Regions from separate parts of the Priestia sp. TRN 1309 genome, predicted to be linked through region 3. Evidence: riboswitches for the same ligand, from Rfam matches in the RefSeq annotation. Region 3 holds a riboswitch; each other region holds the start of a gene.

Region 1 (5,513 bases), on a different contig from region 3:
ACAGACGTTCTCGTCGTCGTTCTACTCGCCGTTCTACTCGCCGCACTACTCGCCGTTCTACTCGTCGCACTACTCGCCGCACTACTCGTCGCACTACTCGCCGTTCTACTCGTCGCACTACTCGCCGTTCTACTCGTCGTTCTACTCGTCGCACTACTCGCCGTTCTACTCGCTGCACTACTCGCCGTTCTACTCGCCGTTCTAGCCGTCGCCGCTGTCGCTGCGGTTCACCTTGCTGCTCATATCCATGGTTTAATAAATCATTTGGCTGCTGCTTTAAAGGGCATGGCTGCCGTCGCTAACTAACTCTAAAGCAAGCCGAGTCTAAAACATACGCGGCTTGCTTTTTTCAAGATTTTTATTTTACATAATCATTCGTTTTACTCTTCTTAAAAAAGAAAACAAAGTATAATTTACTCTTCTTAAAAAAGAAAACAAAGTATAATAGTGGGAAAGAATCTCTCTTAAAAGGAGGCCTACCCATGCACTTATCTTTTGATCATCTTGTTCATTTTTCACCTGATCCTATTAAAGCTCAGAAAGAACTAAACGAATACGGAATCAATGTTATTAAAGGCGGTACCCATGAAAAATGGGGCACTTTTAACACGTTGGCTTATTTTCACCTGAGCTATATTGAGTGGCTTGGGCTTACAGATATCGCATTAGCTCAAACAGTTACAGATAATGATCTTATTCAGCAGCTTGTTAACGAACATACGCCGTTTGGTCATTTTGGGCGATTTGCCCTTCGTACAGATGATACGGATTTGCTCATAACCGAGCTGAAAGACAAGGGCTACACTGTAAAAGGCCCTGTAGCGGGGTCTCGTCAAACTAATGATAAAGAAAGACTTCAATGGCAAATGTGTTTTATTGAAGATGACCATGATGTCCTCCCTTTTCCTTTCTTTATTGAGTGGGGTGAACCAGAAGAAAAACGCAAGCCAAAGCTAGCTGCTCTTTCTTCCCATCAAGCCGGTCAGCTGCAGCTAAAAAACATTTACTGTGCTGTACATAACCTTGAAGAATCCATCAGCAAATGGACAAAACTGCTGGACGTTCAGGCTGGCGAAAGCTACAAAGACTCTTTACTTGATGCACGTTGTCAAAAACTATATGTCAATAAAGGAAACCTTATTTTTTGCAGCGGAACACAAGGTGTTGTCCACGATACATTAAAAAAAGTTGGAGAGCGTCCATTTTTGGTTGAATTGGATCACGCTCTAACACCGCAACAAATTACCGTACAAGGAGCTTCTTTTAAATTCAACAAATAAACATCCGCGGGCGGATGTTTATTTCTGTGCTTCTTTTATAGCTTGATAAATGAAGTGAGGCAAAATCTCAAAGGAATACTGAACGTCTAATCTTTCGGTCCATTGATGCGCATCTCTTCCCAGCGGTCCAATGTTCAGCACCGGCATCTTCAGCTCCTCTAGCTCTTCTAGCGGGATATGATATCCTTTATTCCATAGAGGCATATTGGCTACTAACGTGTTAAATGTATGAAGCGGGTGCTGCAGGCTGGCATAGCTTAAATCCGAAATTCCACCAAAATAACTTTGTTCAACTAGCTCCACTTGGAATTGCTCTTTGGCAGCTGCCTGTACGTTTGACAAAATCTTTTGTACAAAGAGATCATCATGTGAACAAACGGCCGGGTAAAAAGGCGGCGTAAAAAATAAGACTATCATCGGAGCTGCTTCTTTACATAAACCAGCTAAAGAGTTTACTAATTTAATGGTTTTATTTCTGTCATCATCTTCTTGTGCCAAAAGTGCCGCTTCCATTTCTTGCACATATTTTTTACCGTGCTGTTTGACTGCATGAGTATAAAGTTCTTCATACGTCCATACGTTCACGTCAAGGGATGAACCCTCCATTCCCACAGCGTACTGCCGAGCAGCTTTATTATAATGTTTTTTTACATTCAAAGCCGCTTTGTCAGCCGATTTCAACAGCAGATCTGTTACTTCTTTAAGAGAGCGGTTTAACATAAATAAATTAAATAATACAACGGCAGAGTGCGGAACTTGAACGGAATACTCTTCTTTTAAATCTTTTTGTATCAGCACAGTAGGAGGTGGACTCGTTTCATCTCTTACTTTTTCGCAAAAATCAACGTTTAGTTCTATTTCTTTTGTTAAATAAGAAGCTAGTAAATTAGCATTCAAACCAGCTAGCGGTTCCCCTACATGAGTTTCTTTTCCATAACACAAAAAGCTTGGCATGATCTTGCCAATCGATCCTGAGTACACATAGTTCGTTTGATCACCAGGATAGCGGCTGAACACTGGTTCTGCATTTAGCATGAGAGAAAAATCCAGCTGATGTTTGCACGCAAGTTCTAAAAGAACAGGCACTGCTTTTCTCATTCCGAGCGAATTTACTTCTTCATCCGGTACCGACAGAAGCAGGATGTTTCCGTCAAACTCTCCGTTGCATGCTCGTTCAATCATACTGATATGCAGAGCAATACCTGCTTTCATGTCCATCGTTCCTCGGCCAAAAAGCCAGTCTCCTTTTATCATATCTTTTTGTACGTGCGCCGGAACTTGTTCCATATCATTATAAAAAGTACTCGTTAACGTATCAGCGTGAAAAGCATCCTTTTTCCACTGTCCATAATCTTGTACATCCACTACGTCGTAATGACTGACTAATACAACTGTTTTATTCGTATTTTTCCCTTCAACAAAAGCTGTGACAATCGATCGCCCGTCTCCTGTTGAATGAAGCTCAACTTGCTCGTTTTTTTGAAAGTAAGGCAGCTTCAATAAATACGACGCTATCGATTCAGCCATTTCCACTTCTGCCATCGTTCCTGTCACGCTAGGTATAGAAACCAATTCGCTTACAAGCTTCTTTAACTGTTCTTTTGTTTGATACAAAGATGTTTTGTTCGACATACCCTTCATCTCTTTCCTTTTTCTAAATTTTCCATCAAACAAAACGATTCGTCAATCCCTTTGACAGAGACCCTTTCATTCTATCCCTATGTATCATAGTATGCGCTTCCTTGACGCACATGATAAAAAAAGAGTGCGCGGCTAGGGCTAGCACCGCACACTCTTTTTTTTACTTTTCGTCATCTTCTAAAAAGTCTAGGATACGATCAATAAGCTGTTCGCTTCCTGCATCGTTTCCATGTTCAAGAGACATTTCCATTTCAATGCTCCTTTCATAAAATATTCTTGTTTTATAACATACCACAATTCATTTCGAATGTAACCTTTAATTTGTGTAAAAATTTCGACAATTTATGATTAATTTTGAAACCTAGTGAGTAATGATTATACCCACCAGATTCTTCAATTGTCAAAAAACATGCTTTCTATTTAAAAACACTTTAAAAATAGAGGCGCGAGCAGACTTCTATAAAAGACAGCCTACTCGCTCAAGCTTGGAACAGCATGATGAATAAATTTCTAGTTCATTTGCTTTTTGTACATCTTTAATATCTATGCCTACAGCATATGTACGAACATGGTTTTCGACCACAATTTCATAAAATGTTTCTAATTCACGATAAGCTACTTGATAATGCTTTCCTAATAATTTTACGGCTTCCTTTAATGCTTTCTCTCCTGTATGTGCTGCAACTGCTGTATGACTCATAAAACCCTCTCCTTTTAGAAAAATAAAAAAACTCATTTTGCTTTGATGCAAAATGAGTTTTTCACCCGTTTTATCACCCAAAGCACATGCTTTGCTGGTAGGAGCACCTTACATTCGTAGGTTGCTGTGGAGTCAAAGAGCCAGATCTCTCGTCCACTCGTGATAACTTTTTTAATTTAAAATTTATTTTATCAAACAATTCCATCCGCGTAAATAGAAAAATAAAAATATTTTAATTTTTTTGGTAATGGAATGAATTCAAAAAGTCAAAGCTTAGATTAGCAAAATAAGAAGCTGCTACAAGTAATGCCTCTTCATTTAATGAAAAAGAAGGATGGTGCCATTCATATTCTCCAGCCGTACCCATCCATACAAAAAATCCTGGTACACGCTGCTGATATACGGCAAAATCTTCTCCTCCAGGCGATTGTTCAGCTTCTACGACTTGATAACTAAGATTCTCTGCAGCGTTAATAACCAATTTTTCCAGCGTATCATCATTGTTTACTACAGGAAGATACGGATACCATTTAACGTCTACTGAAGCCCCGAAAGCTGCTCCAATCCCTTCAGCAGATCGTTTCATAAGAGCCGGTATTTTTTCTCTCGCTTCTTCTTGAAAGGTACGCACCGTTCCTTCAAGCGTTACTTTGTCAGGAATGACGTTCCACGAGCTCCCTCCGTGGATTTGAGTTATGCTGACAACAACATTTTGAAATGGGCTGAGATTACGGCTGACAATGGTTTGTAAACTAGTAACAATTTGACCAGCAACAGCAATCGGATCTACTGTTTTTTCTGGAATACCTGCGTGACCGCCTACTCCTTTGACGTCAATTTCAAAACGATCAACGCTTGCCATTAAAGGTCCCGATTTGACACCAATGGTTCCTACAGGAAGATTCGGTTTGTTATGCATCCCAAATATCGCTTCTACTCCTTCGAGCACACCTTTTTCAACGAGCATTTTTGCCCCAGAAGCCGTTTCTTCGGCCGGTTGAAAGATAAATCGAACCGTACCGCAAAGCTCCTGCTGACGCTCTTTGAGAAGAATGGCTGCTCCGATTATAGAAGCCGTATGAAAATCATGGCCGCATGCGTGCATAACACCGTTCACTTCAGAAGCAAATGGCAGATTGGTTTTTTCTTCAATTGGCAGCGCATCAATATCAGCTCGAATAGCGATAGTAGGTCCCGGCTTTCCTCCCACAATTTCCGCTACTGCTCCCACGTCTAAATGGAATGCATCCGCTATAGAAATATCGTAGTGCTTTAACCACTTTTTAATACGTTTAGTTGTTTCATATTCTTTCATTGAAAGCTCTGGAAACCGGTGCAGCTCACGGCGTATGTCTATTAGCGTATTTAGTAGTAATTGATCTGTCATATTTATCACTCTTTCACATTTCTTAATTTAGACCACTTCTCTATCTTTTACGACAAAGAGTGTACCTCATTGAATTTTTTATAAAGAAATACGGTCGTATAGCTTTCTGCAAGGTGCTTTTCTTTAGCTTGAACATATCCTTTTCGTTCATACATCTCAACTAACCAAGGATGTTCTTTTGCTGTTCCTAAAGACACACCTGGCGATTTAAACGTATTTTTTATTACCTCTTCCTCTACTAGATGAAGCAGCTTAGATCCAACGCCTTTCCTGGCAAACGACGGGTCCACTGCAAACCACCAAAAATGCGGAACAGCAAACGGACCTGGATGTTCTCCCCAAGGCATTCGTATAGATATAGTGGCAGCGATTCTTTTATCTTCTTCGTATACATAGCAAAGGTTTTGAGAAATATTTTTCTTAACGAGGGCAAGATCAGCAGTAGCTGCTAAGAAAGGAATGCCTAGCTCTCGAATAGGCTTATATGCTTGTAGAGTTAAGTTCA
Region 2 (5,513 bases), on a different contig from region 3:
TTAATTTGGGTAAATACTCCATTGAAAGATGCCCTTTACGAAATGATTCCTGGATTTTTCTTAAGCTTGCTGGCTGTTATTGTAGTAAGTCTGTTAACAAAAAAGCCTTCAGAAGCTGTAGAAGATCAATTTAGAAACATGGAAAGCGTATTAGAACAGCATACAAAATAGTAAAAAAAGTACACAAGTTACGACTTGTGTACTTTTTGCTTTTAATGCAAGCCCTGCAGTCATATATATGTACTAAAGACGGATTAAGGAGGGTTTTTACATGCAACATTCTTATTTCCCTTACGAACCTACACAGCCACTGCGCGCAGATACACAAAATAGAGAAATTAAAGTAACTGGTGAAGGAACTGCTTCAGCCATTCCAAATGAAATTTCCATGACGATTGGAACGCGCACGGAAAACCGAGACGTTCAAGAAGCCTTAAAAGAAAATTCAGCTGTTTCAAATACTCTGCTGCAAGAGATAAAAAAACTTGGAATCAACGACCAGCAAATTGAAACAGCTTCATTCACTATAAATCCTAAATATGATTACAGCGATGGAAAATCGACTCTTACAGGATACGAAGTACAGCATTTGTTTAGAGTAAGAGTACAAGATGTAAAACAAGCTGGCGATGTTTATAACGCTACGTTTTCAAGCGGAGCCAACGTAGCGCAAGATCTTCAATTTCACGTTACAAATGATGATAAATATGAACAAGAAGCGATAAGTAAAGCTTTGCTTAACGCTAAAGAAAAGGCCTTTACCATTGCCAACACGCTGCAGCTCCCTATTAACCAAATCCCCATTTTAATCGAAGAAGGCCCCGTCTATCAGTCATCTGGCTCCTCGCCTAAGTTATTAGCAGCCTCTCCCCCTATCCAAGCTCAGTCCTTGACTGTATCCGCTTCTGTAAAAGTTACGTACACGTATTAATACTTATGATAAACTATAGATTATTATAATGAAGAAACTAATCTAAAGGAGCTCTTTGCACAATGACTTCTGAACATTTACTAGCAGCTTATCAGACCCTATGGTTGAACCGTTCTTTCGCTTCTAAACAAGCCCTGACAAGTGAAGATCAGCTTCACGAAGCCATTCTGAAAGATTTAAAAGATGAAATGACTCATCCACGCGTTCGGCAAACACCGTATGTAAAATATCATCTTGGCATAAAAAGAATTCTAAACAGCAGTCTTTCCTCTGATGAAAAAGTTGCGCTTACGTCCCTATACACAAACCTTTTAGATAGCTGTATATAACAAAAAAAGGACTTCCTTAATGGAAGTCCTTTTTTTATTTAATTAACGCTTTTTCTTCTAAGCTTTGAAAAACAGCGTTAAAGTCTTGCTTCAAATCCTCGAATTCCTCTAACCCTACTGAAAGGCGAAGAAGTGAATCAGTAATCCCTTTTTCTTCACGTACTTCTTTTGGGATACTTGCATGAGACATTGTTGCAGGATGCGTGAGAATGGATTCAACTGCACCTAGACTAACGCCAATTGAAGCTAATTTGACTCCTTGTAAAATATGTCGTGCTACTTTTTCATCCTGCACTTGGAAAGAAATCATAGCTCCGTATCCATTTGCTTGTTCTGAAATGAGTTTGTGGTCCGGATGACTTTTTAAGCCCGGGTAGTATACACGGCTCACTAGAGATTGTTCTTCAAGCCACTTTGCAAACTGCAGCGCTGTTTTTAACTGCTGATCTAAACGAACTTTTAATGTCTTAATGCCTCGAAGTAGTAAAAAACAATCCTGTGGTCCTAAGATAGCACCAAAAGCATTTTGTACAAACTTTACTTCTTCCGCTAGCTTTTCATCGCTTACCACAACTAGACCGCCAATGACGTCACTGTGACCGCTGATATATTTTGTAGCACTATGAATGACAATATTTACACCAAGGTCAATCGGCTGCTGTAGATAAGGTGTTAAAAACGTGTTATCCACAATTGTAAGGAGATTGTGCTCCTTCGCCAAACTTGCTACTGCTTTAATATCCGTTACCTGTAAAAATGGATTTGAAGGGCTTTCGATATAAATAGCCTTCGTATCTTTTGTGATAGCTTCTTCTACTTTCTCAACCTTCGTTGTATCAACAAAAGTTGTTTTGATACCAAACTTTGAAAATAATCGTGTTAATACACGATATGTCCCGCCGTACGTATCGTGTGAAACTAAAATTTCATCCCCTGATTCAAAAATAGATAACACCGATGAAATAGCAGCCATACCTGATGAAAAAGCAAAACCAGCGTATCCATTTTCTAGCTGAGCAATAGTGTTTTCTAAAGCCTCACGCGTTGGGTTTCCTGAACGAGAATAGTCATAGCGGCCGTTGTTCGTCTCATCTTCTTGGTTAAATGTAGATACTTGATAAATAGGTACGTTAACCGCTCCAAAATGACCGTCAATTCCTGTATTTGCATGAATTAAGTTCGTACCAAATCTATGTTTATTATTGTTGGTATGCATCAAATGCCTCCTTCAAATCTTTAATTAAATCATCTGCGTGCTCAATTCCAACTGATAATCGAAGTAAACAGTTTGTTACTCCGACACGATTTCGAATTTCCTCCGGAATGTCAGCGTGTGTTTGACGAGCTGGGAATGTCATTAAACTTTCCACGCCTCCTAAGCTTTCTGCAAATGTAATAACTTTAACATTTTCTAAAAGTACTGACACGATGTCAGGGTGTGAGACAGCAAAAGAAATCATGCCTCCAAATCCAGTTGCTTGTTTCTTCATGATTTCATAGCCCGGATGTGTTTCAAGACCAGGGTAATACACTTTTTCCACGAGATCATGAGCAGTAAGCCAATTTGCAATTTTCAGTGCGTTTTCGTTATGTTTTTCCATACGAAGCGCTAGCGTCTTAATACCGCGCAATAACAGCCAGCTATCTTGTGGACCTAAGATTGCCCCAGCTGCATTTTGATAAAAACGAATTTTTTCTCCTAAGCTACTACATCGAGCGACTACAAGACCAGCAACTACATCATTATGACCCCCAATGTATTTGCTTGCACTATGTATCACAATATCTGCTCCAAGCTCTAAAGGACGCTGATAGTAAGGGGACATGAATGTATTGTCAATGATAGTAAGCAAATCATGCTGTTTAGCTAACGCAATTGCTTCTGGCAAATCAGTCACGTGCATCATTGGATTTGTAGGTGTTTCAATGAATAAAGCTTTCGTGTTGGGACGAAGCGCATCTTTTACTTGCTCGAGATGGGCTGTGTTGACGTACGAAACAGTAATTCCTTGCTCTGAAAAGATTTCATTTAGTACTCGGTACGTTCCTCCGTATAAATCCTCTGATACAATTAAATGATCTCCGTTTTTAAATAGCGCTAAAACTGACATTACACCCGCCATTCCTGAAGCGAATGCTACTCCTACTTCGCCTTTTTCTAAAGCAGCAATTGCTTCTTCCAATGCCGTACGAGTAGGATTTGCCGTACGTGCATAGTCAAATCCTGTACTTTGCCCTAAAGCAGGATGAGCAAATGTTGATGCTTGGTAAATGGGTGTTGTAATAGAACCTGTTGAAGGGTCACGACCTACTCCTGAACGAACTAATAAAGTTTCAATTTTCATCTATTTCTCTCCTTAACTCAAAATAAAAAACACTCTTCACAGATGGAAGAGTGTTCGTTTATACACGATTTCTCTCATCTGTTAGAACAATACTGATGTTCCACAGGAATTAGCACCGTTCAAATGAATGTTTCATTTGATGGTTGCCGGGCATCGCAGGGCCAGTCCCTCCGCCACTCTTGATAAGAGTTCTATATAATTGTTGGTGGTTAACGTTTGTTGTTACTAACTTTAATAAAGATTTTCTTTATTGTCAACATAATTTTCTAAAAAATTTAAATCATCTCATTTGTTTATTCAATATACTTGTCCTGATAAGTACATAAAAAAAGAGACGACACCGAGGTCTCTTTTTCTAAGGCAAGTGCACAGATTTTACGTGAGCTAACTTCCAATACATACTTTCTCCATTTGCCGTAATTAGTTCAACAATATTATTAGAAACTTCTTTAAGTACGCCAATTTTTTCTGATTGATCCCCTAAATCTAATACGACCAGTTGATTTTCATATTTTTTAAGCTGCTCTTCAAAGTTTCTGACAAAAGGTGCAGAGGCAGGCCTTACTGGGAGCTCTTTGTCACTTAAAGAATAAGGAGTTAACTCATTACTATAAGGGGTAAGCCATTTCAAATGATGTAGAGAAACAAAGACATTTTTATACACTGGAGAATAAAACACAAGATAATCATTCAGCACGCTTGTAATATAGCCATGCAATGATTTTCCTCCTGTTACATAAATTTCAATAAATTTCCCTTTTGCCTGCTGTAAAATATTACGATAAGAAATCCGCTGACTTTCTTCTATTAAGTTCTCTTCTATTTCACGCAAAACCGTATAGTCTTCTTCCGATACTTCCCGCAAACGATGCATGTGTAAAAGAGGAATATACAAATAATCATGTCCATTATACAAAACCATAATATCTAATCCAAGATCAATAAGTCTGCCAACAAATGTCGTTTTACCTGAAATATCTAACTCCACAATTTTATCGATATAATGATTCATACTCATACTCATTCTCCTCCTTTTTCCTATATGATAGAAAAGGTGCTTTATAAGCACCTTTTATGTTCCATTTCATCATGCTTTCCAACGATAATTTTTCGTTTTGATAACTTTCTCGGCCGGTGCTGAAGAGCGTGAACTCGTACGGCGTCCTCCCGTGCGGCGTCCTCGAGAGCGATCGTCTGTGCGTCCTCCCGTGCGGCTTCCTGTACGTCCACCTGTGCGACTTCCCGTACGTCCTCCCGTACGGCTTCCTGTACGTTCTTCTGTAGACTTTGCAGCTTCAGTCTCTCCATTTTCTTCTGTTTCTTCATTGTTTTGATTGTTATCGTTTTGCTTAAAAGCCCCTTTTGCTCCTACACAAATGGTTTTAACGTGTCTTGGCTGTAAGCGTAATACTTGATTATTCTGCACAAGTGTAAATGTACCATTTCGGCTTTGTACTAACACGCCCTCTACAGCTTCAGGTCCTCCATTATTGATTGATACCCATTTATGGGAAAGGTGAGCAAAAAGATCGTTGAAGGTTTTAGATTTCATATATTCTGGCTCTTGGCTCACTAAGAGTTCATTTGCAGATTGAGTAGTTTGATCTCCATTGTTGTTTTGATATTCACTCACACTCTTAACGTGTTCAGTATTAATATAGATGACACCGTCGTCTTCTGTGAGTAATACTATATAAGCAGATTCAAATGAACCTAAGACATCAAGAAGCTGACCTGCTTTTTTCTCAGGTCCACCTTGATTAACCTGCACATATTTAGTTTTCATTAATGATAAAGTTCCAGCAAAAGTTTTTCCTCGATATAATTCTAAGTCTGCACTAATTCCTGTAAACGTTTGTGCCGAATTTGACATAGTATCTTCAGTAATACTTTTTACATGCGCTAAGT
Region 3 (5,513 bases):
AATTGCCATATGCATCACCCGTATCTATAGTATGTAAAAACTATGAAATATATTAAAGAGAAAGGATAGATAAGTCAAGATAGGGCTGCTTATCAGGAAAGGGCTCTTAAATCATATTTTTGCTGGAGTGAATAGGGTAGAGGCTTCCATCAAGCGCAAACGAAATTTTGCCTGTTTCTTCAGATACAACTAAAATTAATGCATCCGATTTTTCTGACATTCCAATGGCTGCACGGTGACGTGTTCCCAACTTTTTGTTCGTTGAAATAATAGACGAGAGAGGTAAAACATTAGCAGCTGAAATAAGCTGATTATTTCTAATTAGGACGGCTCCGTCATGTAAGGGTGTCCCTGGATAGAACAGTGTCTCAACTAGCGTAGCGCTGACAGGAGCTTGAATAGGCATTCCTTTTTGAATAAGAGGATCAACATTTTGTTCCCGTTCAATGACAATTAAAGCGCCGTGACGTTTCTCAGAGAGGTTATGAATAGCTAGGGATAGAGCAGCGTATTCAAATGTATAAGGCGATAAGTAATGGCGCAAGTAATAAGAGGCGGCCGTAGCTTGAACATCTTGAAATAACCTTCTCATCTCCTCAAAATCACATAAAATACAATGATCACTCGTGTCTAAATGTTTAATTAAATTAGAGGCTTCAGTTGAAATCTGCTGTAAATATGTTCGCACATTATTTTTAATTGTATCGTCTAATTGAAAGGGTTGTCTCTCCATCTTATATAGCTCCTATCTGTCAGTCAGTGTTATCTGTAATGTGTGCTAATGTGGGTGAATTATCCGTAAAGCTCATAAATCTGTTATTAATTTTATAGAGAGATTTTGTATTTTATTTAGCAAGAGAACATAAAAAGTCGAAAAAAAAGAAAGCGTTTTATAAACTGATATATTCACATTTGGGTTAAATTTACATATGTTGTTTTAAATAAAAGTATAGATATTTCTGTGAATTTAAAGTATAGTTTTCTTATCGGATATATAATTTTTAATGTTGACAAATATTCTAAATATGCTAAAATTTTTAAAAAATGCTTATCAAGAGTGGTGGAGGGATCTGGCCCGCTGAACCCCGGCAACCTGCTTAGCAAGGTGCTAATTCCAGCAAAGTGTGTATCATTTTGAAAGATAAGGTGAAAATTATTGCCTACCCAGTCTTTCAATACGGAAGACTTTTTATTTTGATATAGCGCAAGAGATATTTTGAGGAGGGACAACGATGACTGTAAACCCCGACTTAAAACAAACCTTTGAACACGCCGAAGCAAAGTAAGAATTAAATAGTTTCGCTGACTAGACACACTAGAGGCGGTTTTATCCAATTCTAGTGGGTAAAACCGTCTTTTTTTATTGGATAACGCGGATAACTAAGAATTGGAGTGGAGAAAATGGCAGACTTATATACGTACGAAAACTGGAGCGATACATTTCCAGAGTTCGACAGTAAAGATGAAACAAAAGGAGCCCTTTCAGCATTGCAGTGGGCGTATGATACCTACGGAGATTCAATTATTTATGCGTCAAGCTTTGGGATCGAAGGAATCGTGTTAATTGATTTAATTTCAAAAGTGAAAAAAGATGCTGAAATTGTCTTTTTAGATACAGGGGTTCATTTTAAAGAAACATATGAAGTGATTGATGCAATTAAAGAACGCTTCCCTGATTTACGTATTCATATGAAAAAGCCGGATTTAACTCTTGCAGAACAAGCTGAAAAACATGGAGATGAGCTTTGGAAGAGTCAGCCTAACCTATGCTGTCAAATTCGAAAAATCATTCCGCTAAGAGAATCCCTTGCTCCTTATGATGCGTGGATTTCTGGTTTAAGACGCGAGCAGTCTGAGTCTCGTGCCAACACGAATTATTTTAATAAAGATGAGAAATTCAAGAAGGTGAAAGTTTGTCCGTTAATTCATTGGTCATGGAAAGAAATTTGGCGTTATGTGTATAAGCATGATTTGCCATACAACAAACTTCATGATCAAGGCTACCCAAGTATCGGCTGTGAGCCCTGTACCGCACCTGCCTATAATGTAGACGATTTACGTTCAGGAAGATGGGCAGGTACACAAAAAGTGGAGTGCGGATTACACGAATCTTAAATACGAAAGAGCTGAATAAATGATGCTTTTATATGTTGCCTTTATCATTGCGCTTTTTTTTGCAATGAATATTGGGGCAAGCGGTGCAGCAGCTGCTATGGGCGTTTCATACGGCTCCGGTGCAATTAAAAAGCGAAGAGTGGCCCTGTTCATCTGTGCTGTAGGAATTGTGCTCGGAGCTGTTACCGGAGGCGGTGAGGTGGTAAAAACCATCAGTTCAGGTATCATACCTGAAAAACTGCTGTCAGTAGAATTAGTTATTATCATTCTGGCTGCTGCAACGCTGTCACTCTTTTTCGCGAATTTGATTGGTATCCCTCTATCAACAAGTGAAGTAACAGTTGGCTCAGTTGTTGGAGTAGGGGTAGCTTATCAATCTCTGTATGTAGAAAAACTTTTAATTGTGATGTCTTTTTGGATTATTGTTCCGCTAGTTTCATTTGTTATTGCTTTTTTGATTGGGAAAGTGATAAAGCGCAGAGCGCATAAAAAAGAAGCAGAGGGAAAGTGGAAAAGAGTTTTAACGATTTTAGTTATTGCAACGGGATTCTTTGAAGCCTTCTCAGCTGGAATGAACAATGTGGCAAATGCTGTCGGTCCTCTAGTAGGAGCTGGATTAATGGATGCTACAACGGGTGTCATAGCAGGAGGATTGGCGGTGGCGCTCGGAGCTCTTTTACTAGGAGGCCGAGTTATTGAAACAAGCGGAAAAAAAATTACTCGCTATTCTGTAGGAGAAGGCTGCATTATCTCGGGTACTGGTGCTTCTCTTGTTACAGTCGCTTCACTGTTTGGTTTGCCAGTACCGCTTACACAGGTCACTACGTCTTCTATTATTGGAATAGGCGCAGCGAAAACGGGATTTACGAAAGAACAGCGCGAAGTGGTCATTCAAATGTTAAAGGTTTGGGTGGTATCCCCTGTATTTTCACTCGTAATCTCATATGTTCTTGTGAAATTAGTACTTGAAAGCGACTTATATTCATTTGTGGTGCTAGCTAGTGGATGTATTGCTACAGGAGGTATTCTAAGCTTAGCTAGAACGACTAGAAGAAAAAGAGCAAGCCTGCAGTCGGAAAAAGAAAAAATGACTGCGTGATTCAAGTACTTTTTATTATATTGTGTTAATTACTTAAGGAGGATTTTACAAAATGGCAACAATTCAAGCACACGGTGGAGAATTAATTAATTTATATCAACCAACATATGACTACACGTCACTAACAAAAGAAATTGAAGTAGACAACATGGCTCTAAGCGATTTAGAACTAATTGGAATTGGTGCTTATAGCCCAATTACGGGGTTTTTAGGAGAAAAAGATTATCAATCAGTTGTTGAAAATATGCGTCTAGCAGATGGAACTGTATGGAGTATTCCTATTACTCTTCCCGTAACAGAAGAGCAGGCTAAAGAATTAAACATTGGCGACAAAGTAAAACTAGTTCAAAGCGGTGTGACATATGGTGTTTTAGAAGTTTCTGAAGTATATACGCCAAATAAAGAAAAAGAAGCGGAAAATGTGTACCGCACAGCAGAACTGGCCCACCCTGGTGTGAAGAAAATGATGGAACGCCCAAATGTATATGTAGCAGGTCCAATCGTACTTGTAGAACGTACACCTAAAACGCGTTTTGAAAAGTATTACCTAGATCCAACTGAAACAAGAGCAGCATTTGAAGAGCGCGGTTGGAAAACGGTTGTTGGATTCCAAACTCGTAACCCTGTTCACCGTGCGCATGAGTATATTCAAAAAACAGCATTAGAAATTGTAGACGGCCTGTTTTTAAATCCACTTGTAGGAGAAACAAAGTCAGATGATATCCCAGCAGATATCCGTATGGAAAGTTATGAAGTACTTTTAGAGAACTATTATCCTAGCGATCGTGTAGCTTTGGCAGTTTTCCCTGCTGCAATGCGCTATGCTGGACCTAGAGAAGCTATTTTCCATGCAATGGTTCGAAAAAACTTTGGATGCACGCATTTCATTGTAGGCCGTGACCACGCTGGTGTTGGTGACTACTACGGAACATATGATGCACAAAAAATCTTCAGTAACTTTACGGCAGATGAATTAGGAATTACACCTTTATTTTTTGAACACAGCTTCTACTGCAAGAAGTGTGAAGCGATGGCATCAACGAAAACATGCCCTCACAGCAAGGAAGATCATATGATTCTATCTGGTACCAAGGTACGTGAAATGCTTCGTAACGGAGAAGTGCCACCAAGCACATTCAGCCGTAAAGAAGTAATTGAAGTGTTAATTAAGGGATTAGCAAAACAAAAAGTATCTTCAAAATAAGGAGCGGTTGAAGTGAGTAAATCAACAAACATTACGTGGCATGATGCTGGAATTACAAAACAGGAAAGACGCGAGCAAAATAATCATCACAGTTTTGTATTATGGTTTACGGGCCTTTCGGGTTCAGGTAAATCTACCGTAGCAAACGCAGTGGCAAAAGCGCTTTTTGATAAAAATATTCGCAATTATGTATTAGATGGTGACAATGTTCGTTTTGGCTTAAACAAGAATTTAGGGTTTTCTGCTGAAGATCGTACAGAAAATATTCGCCGTATCGGTGAGGTTTCTAAGCTGTTCGTAGACAGCGGTCAAGTGGTACTAACAGCATTTATCTCTCCATTCCAAGAAGATCGCGCTCAAGTGCGTGAGATCTTAGAGGGGAATGAATTTTTGGAAGTATACGTAGAGTGTCCGTTAGAAGAATGTGAAAAAAGAGATCCAAAAGGCCTTTACAAAAAAGCAAGAAGCGGAGAAATCCGTGATTTTACAGGAATTGATTCTCCCTATGAGTCACCTGCTAATCCTGAAGTAACAATTAATACAAGCACACAGTCTGTAGAAGAATGTGTACAAACTGTTATTGAATATTTATCTAACCGAAAATTCATCTAAATGACAGCGGACTTTGTCCGCTGTTCTAATTCAAATTAAAATTTGGGAGCGCTGCGGAGACGTGGAAATGATGGAAGGGTGAAAGGCATTCATGGGGAAAGTATATCTAGTCGGTGCAGGACCAGGAGATCCAGATTTAATTACATTAAAAGGGTTGAAAGCAATTCAGCAAGCAGATGTTATCTTATATGATCGTTTAGTGAATAAGGACCTGCTGGAGTATGCTAAAAGTGATGCTGATATTATTTACTGCGGAAAGCTTCCAAACTACCATACCCTCAAGCAAGAAACAATCAATAACTTTTTAGTGAAATTCGCTAAAAAGGGGAAAATTGTAACGCGCTTAAAAGGCGGAGATCCATTTGTTTTCGGACGCGGAGGGGAAGAAGCAGAAGCTCTCGTGCAACAGGGCATTTCATTTGAAATTGTTCCAGGAATTACATCAGGTATCGCAGCTGCTGCTTATGCAGGAATCCCTGTCAC
Region 4 (5,513 bases), on a different contig from region 3:
CGTCAATGGGTTTCCTTTAAAAGAACAGTTTACATCAGCTATGAAATCAATTGGAGCGATTATTGAAAACCCTGAGTTTTATGATTATCTGACGGGCTATCAAAATTTAAAACACTTTGCGAATATGCATGAAGGGATCACGGCAGAACGCTTGGATGAAGTGATTGCGCTAGTAAAGCTTGAAAACAGCATTCATGCAAAAGTGAAGACGTATTCCCTTGGGATGAGACAGCGTTTAGGAGTAGCTCAAGCTATTTTACATAAGCCTGCATTGCTTTTACTAGACGAACCAACAAATGGTCTAGACCCAGCGGGAATGAGAGAATTTCGTACATATTTACAAACCCTCTGCAGGGAAGAAGGCATTTCAATTTTAATCGCGAGCCACTTATTAAAAGAAGTGGAAGCATTATGTGACCGCGTTGGTATTATTCAAAACGGCGAGTTAAAAGCTGTTCAAGATCTATCTCCAAATCGTCGAGATCAAGGGATGTATGTAGAATTTGAAGTATCTGACGTGCAACAAGCAGCGGATCTTTTATCTCAAGAATTCCAAGTAACAATAAAATCCGATAGTATTGATGTAGTGATTATGAAAGAACAAATTCCAGCTGTGAATAGAAAATTAGTGGACAGCGATATTTTAGTCTACCGAATCACTCCTGTTTATGAGACGCTTGAAGATTCGTTTATGTCCGTTACGGAGGGAGAGCACCATGCTTAAGTTAATTCAAAATGAACATATGAAATGGTTTTACAAAAGAAGTACAAAAGTCACGTTTATTACAATCGGCATCTTAACTCTTTGTATGGCTCTTTTAATGAAGAAAGTAGCAAACAGCGCAGGAACGGAAGACAACATATTGAATTTCCTGTCATTTAGTGCAGGCATGCTGATCCTCGTTCAATTTTTCGCGCTTGCTGTTGGAGGATCAATGGTTGCAAAAGAGTTTGAAGCGGGTACCATTAAGCTTCTTTTAATTCGCCCTGCTAGACGTTCAACGATTTTAACGTCCAAGTACATAACGCTCGTTTTAATTAGCTTGTATTACTTGCTGAGCTATTTGCTTTTTTCGTTTGTATGGGGAGCATTGTTCTTTGGATTTGCCAGTCTAGAAGGAGATGCGCAGCTGCTTAAAAACATTACGCTTACGTATGACAGCGCGTATATGGAAACGTTTATGATGATGACGTTCGCATTCATGCTGTCGTCTTTATTTAGAAACAGCGCGCTTGCTTCAAGTCTAGCTATTGTCGTAAGTATTGGGGCGAAAGCAGTAACTGGGATAGTATCACAGTTTGGTCTATGGTGGGGGAAATTTTTACTGTTCGCCAACACAAACTTTGTGCAGTATATGGACGGAATGAAGACGATGTTTGACGGAATGACAATTCCATTTTCAATCTTCATCTTAGTTGCACACTTTGTCTTCTTTATGGGCGTAGCATGGGTGGCGTTTTTAAAACGTGACGTAGCTAATTGATGTGAGAATTTTCACACTATATATTTTTCTAAAATAGCATTTGACAATTAAATAAAAAGAGATTACAGTAGTGAAAGACTATTTTTAAAACAACTACAAACTTCTTATCAAGAGAGACGGAGGGACTGGCCCTACGATGTCTCGGCAACTGGCTGTACGCAGTGCGGTGCCAAATCCAGCAGACGATGTTTCGTTTGGAAGATGAGAAGGGTAATCTTATGATACAAATAAGAGACCTCTTCTTATCAATAAGAAGAGGTCTTTTTTTATTACGTAAACAAGAGGTGTTAAGAATGGAACAACAAAAAGGAAACGGCTGGGCGCTGTTACCGCTGGGCGTCTTTTTAGTCCTGTTTGTCGGATCAGGAATTATAACGGGAGATTTTTATAAGCTGCCTGTATTAGTAGCCATTATCATTGCAGCCATTGTGGCGCTGGCTATGAACCGCAAAGATTCACTTAATGTAAAAGTGGAACGCTTTGCTAAAGGAGCAGGGCATCCTGATATCATTATTATGGTACTTATTTTTATTTTGGCAGGTGCTTTTTCTCAAGTCGCTAAAGGCATGGGAGCTGTTGATTCAACGGTAAACTTAGCTCTGTCTGTGCTTCCGCAAAGCTTAGTGGTAGTCGGAATCTTTGTTATTGGCGCATTCATTTCAATTTCGATGGGAACGTCAATGGGAACGATCGCTGCGTTAGGGCCTATTGCTGTAGGAATCAGTGAGCAGGCGCATGTATCCATTACATTGGCAATTGCTGCTGTTGTTGGTGGTGCAATGTTTGGAGATAATCTATCCGTAATCTCTGATACGACCATTGCGGCAGTTCGTACGCAAAAAACAAATATGTCAGATAAATTAAAAGTAAACTTTTTTATTGTCCTTCCTGCAGCGATTGTTACAGTGATTTTATTACTTGTAATGACGCTAGGCAATACGTCATCAGTAGAAATTAAAGATTTTAGCTGGTTTAAAATCTTGCCTTATGTCGGCGTACTCGTTGCTGCCATATTTGGTGCAAACGTATTAAGCATTTTAACCGGAGGAATTGTATTAGCCGGCGTGATTGGATTAGCTGACGGAAGCTACACGCTTTCTTCTCTTGCTAAAACTGTGACAGAAGGTATTGGCGGAATGTCGGAATTAATTATTTTATCTCTTTTAATTGGCGGAATGGTTGAGCTCATTCGCTATAACGGCGGTATTCAGTTCTTATTGAACTTATTAACACGACGCATTCAAACAAAAAAAGGTGGAGAATTCAGTATCGCTGGATTAGTAAGTTTAACCAATTTAGCCACGGCTAATAACACGATTTCAATTATTACAGCAGGTCCGTTAGCGAAAGAAATCTCTGATAAGTATTCAATTGATAATCGTAAATCAGCCAGTCTGCTCGACTTGTTTTCATGCAGCGTTCAAGGGCTTATCCCTTACGGTGCACAAATGCTTCTCGCAGCAGGATTTGCTAAAGTTTCACCGGTTGAGATTATTCCATTTACATTCTATCCAATGTTAACAGCGGTTTGCGGTATCATTGCGATTGTAATTGGCTTTCCTCGTTTAAATAAAAAATCAAAATCATCTAAAGAAGCTGCGTAATATCAAACCCTTAAAAAGAACATTCTTTTTAAGGGTTTTTTACTGTTTGAAAAAATCAGTCGGCTTTTTTTCATCTAGCTCCTTCCAAAGTGTCTCATTTTGTTTAAGTGCATAAGCCGCTCCTCCGATTTCAATTCCGCATAATAAAATGAATAATAAAATACCCATGATATGACCTCCTTATATAAGTGAATAAAAACATGATTGTAACGGGTTTAGCTTATTGCTGTTTCACTTTATAATGAGAATAAAGTATGAAACGCGTTTCAGCGCAAGAGAAAAAGGTGAAAACATGACAAATATCCGAGATATCGCAAAAAAAGCTGGTGTATCTGTTTCGACCGTGTCACGGGTTTTAAATCATCATCCGTATGTAAAAGAAGAAAAGCGCCGTCTGGTAGAAGAAGTAATTCAAGAACTTAATTACGAACAAAACATTAATGCCGTTCACTTATCAAAAGGGAAAACAAATATGATTGCCGTCGTCTTGCCTTTTATTAATCATCCTTATTTCAGTCTGCTTTTAGAAGGAGTGGCCTCTCAAGCGTTAGAAAAGCAGTATCAGCTTGTTATTTGTCAGACGAACTATGATGTAAAAAAAGAAGAAGAAGCGCTTCATATGCTAAAAACAAAGCAGGTTGATGGAGTGATTATTTGTTCTAGAGCAAGCAGCTGGAGCACGATTGAATATTATCAGCAGTACGGGCCGATAGCCGTGTGCGAAAACGTACAAAATCGTTCTATTCGCTCCGTATACGTTGATCATTATGCAGCTTTTAAGAAAGCGCTCATGTATTTAAAAGAAAAAGGATATACGGATATTGGCTACTGTATTGGAAGAATGACGGGTACAAATAGTCAACAGAGGCAGCAAGCATACAAAGAATATGTAGAAAGAATAAATGAGCCTTATCATCCGGAATGGGTGTTTCAAGGCTGTTTGAACGTGACAGATGGTGAAAAAGTGGTGAAAAAATTGGTGCAGATGAAAAATCGGCCTCAGGCGCTTTTAGTAACAAACGATCAAGTCGCTATTGGTATAAAAGCTCAGTGCGAACAAGCGGGTATATCAGTTCCAGGCGATTTAGCTATTATTGGTTTTGATAATCATCCGCTTTCTTCTTATTTACAAATCACAACGATCGAACTTCCTCTCAAAGAAATGGGCGAAACGCTTTTTAAACTAATCAGGAGCAAGGATCCTCAAAAAATTGAGCTTCCTTTTCGGTTTATTGAGCGTAAAAGCGTATAAATTCTTGATGATCTCACCACGTGTTTTTATCGGATAAAATGAGTAAAAGCGGACATCATACGAGTAAAGAAAGAAGAAAAGGATGATGATCGTGGAGAAAAAAGAATATCAAGTAGGAGATCAAGTATTTGTTATTTACCGAAATCCTCATACGGCAAACGTTGCCAATATTAATCAAGCTGAAATTGTTGAACATCCTGAAAATAAAGGTGAAAAAGCGCTGTTTCTGCATGAGTCTTATCATTTGTTAGCTGAAGATGATGCTGTGTATTCAACGTATGAAGAAGCAGAGAACATGTATAACAAGATATTTGATTATGAACAATATGATTGACGAAAGGCTCTCTTAAATAGAGAGTCTTTTTTGATCTAAAAAATAATTACCACGGATAGAGTCTTTTTATTTTTCAAACGCTATTAGTATTAGAAAAAAGGAAGTGTACATGATGATAAAACCTTTTGTACCTCAATTAGTATACATTGAGCCAGGGGCAATGGAGTACCCGCTTGGTGTTCAATTAAAAGAAAAATTTGAGAAGATGGGAATTGAGATTCGTCAAACAACTTCTCATAATCAAGTGCGTAATATACCGGGAAAAAATGATTTGCAAAAATACCGCAATGCCAAGTCTACTTTAGTAGTTGGTGTGCGTAAAACCTTGAAATTTGATACATCTAAACCGTCAGCTGAATATGCAATACCTTTTGCAACAGGGTGTATGGGGCACTGTCACTATTGTTATTTGCAGACAACAATGGGAAGCAAACCATATATTCGCACGTACGTGAATGTGGAAGAAATATTAGGTCAAGCAGAGCAATATATGCAGGAAAGAGCCCCTCAAATAACGCGATTTGAAGCGGCTTGTACATCTGATATCGTAGGAATTGATCATTTAACACATTCATTAAAGCGCGCGATTGAATATTTTGGGGAAAGTGAACTAGGTCAACTGCGCTTTGTGACTAAGTTTCATCACGTGGATCATTTATTGGATGCTAAACATAATGGTCGCACGCGCTTTCGCTTTAGCATAAACGCAGATTATGTTATAAAAAACTTTGAACCTGGTACATCTCCTCTTGATTATCGGATTGAAGCTGCTAATAAAGTTGCAAAAGCCGGATATCCACTTGGCTTTATTGTGGCGCCTATTTACATTCATGAAGGTT

The links. A riboswitch is a leader RNA that binds a small molecule or an ion and turns the genes downstream of it on or off. The one in region 3 is predicted to bind S-adenosylmethionine.
Region 1: it holds a riboswitch for S-adenosylmethionine, as region 3 does, so the genes downstream of both, ACRPLQ_RS13340 (hypothetical protein) here and ACRPLQ_RS21415 (phosphoadenylyl-sulfate reductase) in region 3, are expected to answer to the same signal.
Region 2: it holds a riboswitch for S-adenosylmethionine, as region 3 does, so the genes downstream of both, ACRPLQ_RS19535 (trans-sulfuration enzyme family protein) here and ACRPLQ_RS21415 (phosphoadenylyl-sulfate reductase) in region 3, are expected to answer to the same signal.
Region 4: it holds a riboswitch for S-adenosylmethionine, as region 3 does, so the genes downstream of both, ACRPLQ_RS11665 (Na+/H+ antiporter NhaC family protein) here and ACRPLQ_RS21415 (phosphoadenylyl-sulfate reductase) in region 3, are expected to answer to the same signal.

What each region holds. Positions count from the first base shown of each region.
Region 1 covers NZ_JBOZGM010000003.1:203,096-208,608, forward strand. The annotation lists gene ACRPLQ_RS13325 (CotG/ExsB N-terminal domain-containing protein) at 1-302, shown strand, start outside; gene ACRPLQ_RS13330 (VOC family protein) at 483-1,280, shown strand; gene ACRPLQ_RS13335 (M20/M25/M40 family metallo-hydrolase) at 1,299-2,912, opposite strand; gene ACRPLQ_RS13340 (hypothetical protein) at 3,379-3,621, opposite strand; SAM riboswitch class I at 3,689-3,790, opposite strand; gene ACRPLQ_RS13345 (amidohydrolase) at 3,854-5,008, opposite strand; gene ACRPLQ_RS13350 (GNAT family N-acetyltransferase) at 5,056-5,513, opposite strand, start outside.
Region 2 covers NZ_JBOZGM010000004.1:649,359-654,871, forward strand. The annotation lists gene putP (sodium/proline symporter PutP) at 1-171, shown strand, start outside; gene ACRPLQ_RS19520 (SIMPL domain-containing protein) at 272-931, shown strand; gene ACRPLQ_RS19525 (hypothetical protein) at 994-1,260, shown strand; gene ACRPLQ_RS19530 (trans-sulfuration enzyme family protein) at 1,295-2,476, opposite strand; gene ACRPLQ_RS19535 (trans-sulfuration enzyme family protein) at 2,460-3,605, opposite strand; SAM riboswitch class I at 3,677-3,794, opposite strand; gene ACRPLQ_RS19540 (hypothetical protein) at 3,961-4,623, opposite strand; gene ACRPLQ_RS19545 (spore coat protein) at 4,693-5,513, opposite strand, start outside.
Region 3 covers NZ_JBOZGM010000005.1:367,210-372,722, forward strand. The annotation lists gene ACRPLQ_RS21405 (VOC family protein) at 1-9, opposite strand, end outside; gene cdaS (sporulation-specific diadenylate cyclase CdaS) at 107-733, opposite strand; SAM riboswitch class I at 1,046-1,148, shown strand; gene ACRPLQ_RS21415 (phosphoadenylyl-sulfate reductase) at 1,402-2,115, shown strand; gene ACRPLQ_RS21420 (inorganic phosphate transporter) at 2,135-3,214, shown strand; gene sat (sulfate adenylyltransferase) at 3,267-4,418, shown strand; gene cysC (adenylyl-sulfate kinase) at 4,431-5,030, shown strand; gene cobA (uroporphyrinogen-III C-methyltransferase) at 5,122-5,513, shown strand, end outside.
Region 4 covers NZ_JBOZGM010000002.1:852,101-857,613, reverse strand. The annotation lists gene ACRPLQ_RS11675 (ABC transporter ATP-binding protein) at 1-724, shown strand, start outside; gene ACRPLQ_RS11670 (ABC transporter permease) at 717-1,484, shown strand; SAM riboswitch class I at 1,586-1,692, shown strand; gene ACRPLQ_RS11665 (Na+/H+ antiporter NhaC family protein) at 1,778-3,088, shown strand; gene ACRPLQ_RS11660 (hypothetical protein) at 3,128-3,256, opposite strand; gene ACRPLQ_RS11655 (LacI family DNA-binding transcriptional regulator) at 3,381-4,340, shown strand; gene ACRPLQ_RS11650 (transcriptional regulator SplA domain-containing protein) at 4,426-4,674, shown strand; gene splB (spore photoproduct lyase) at 4,787-5,513, shown strand, end outside.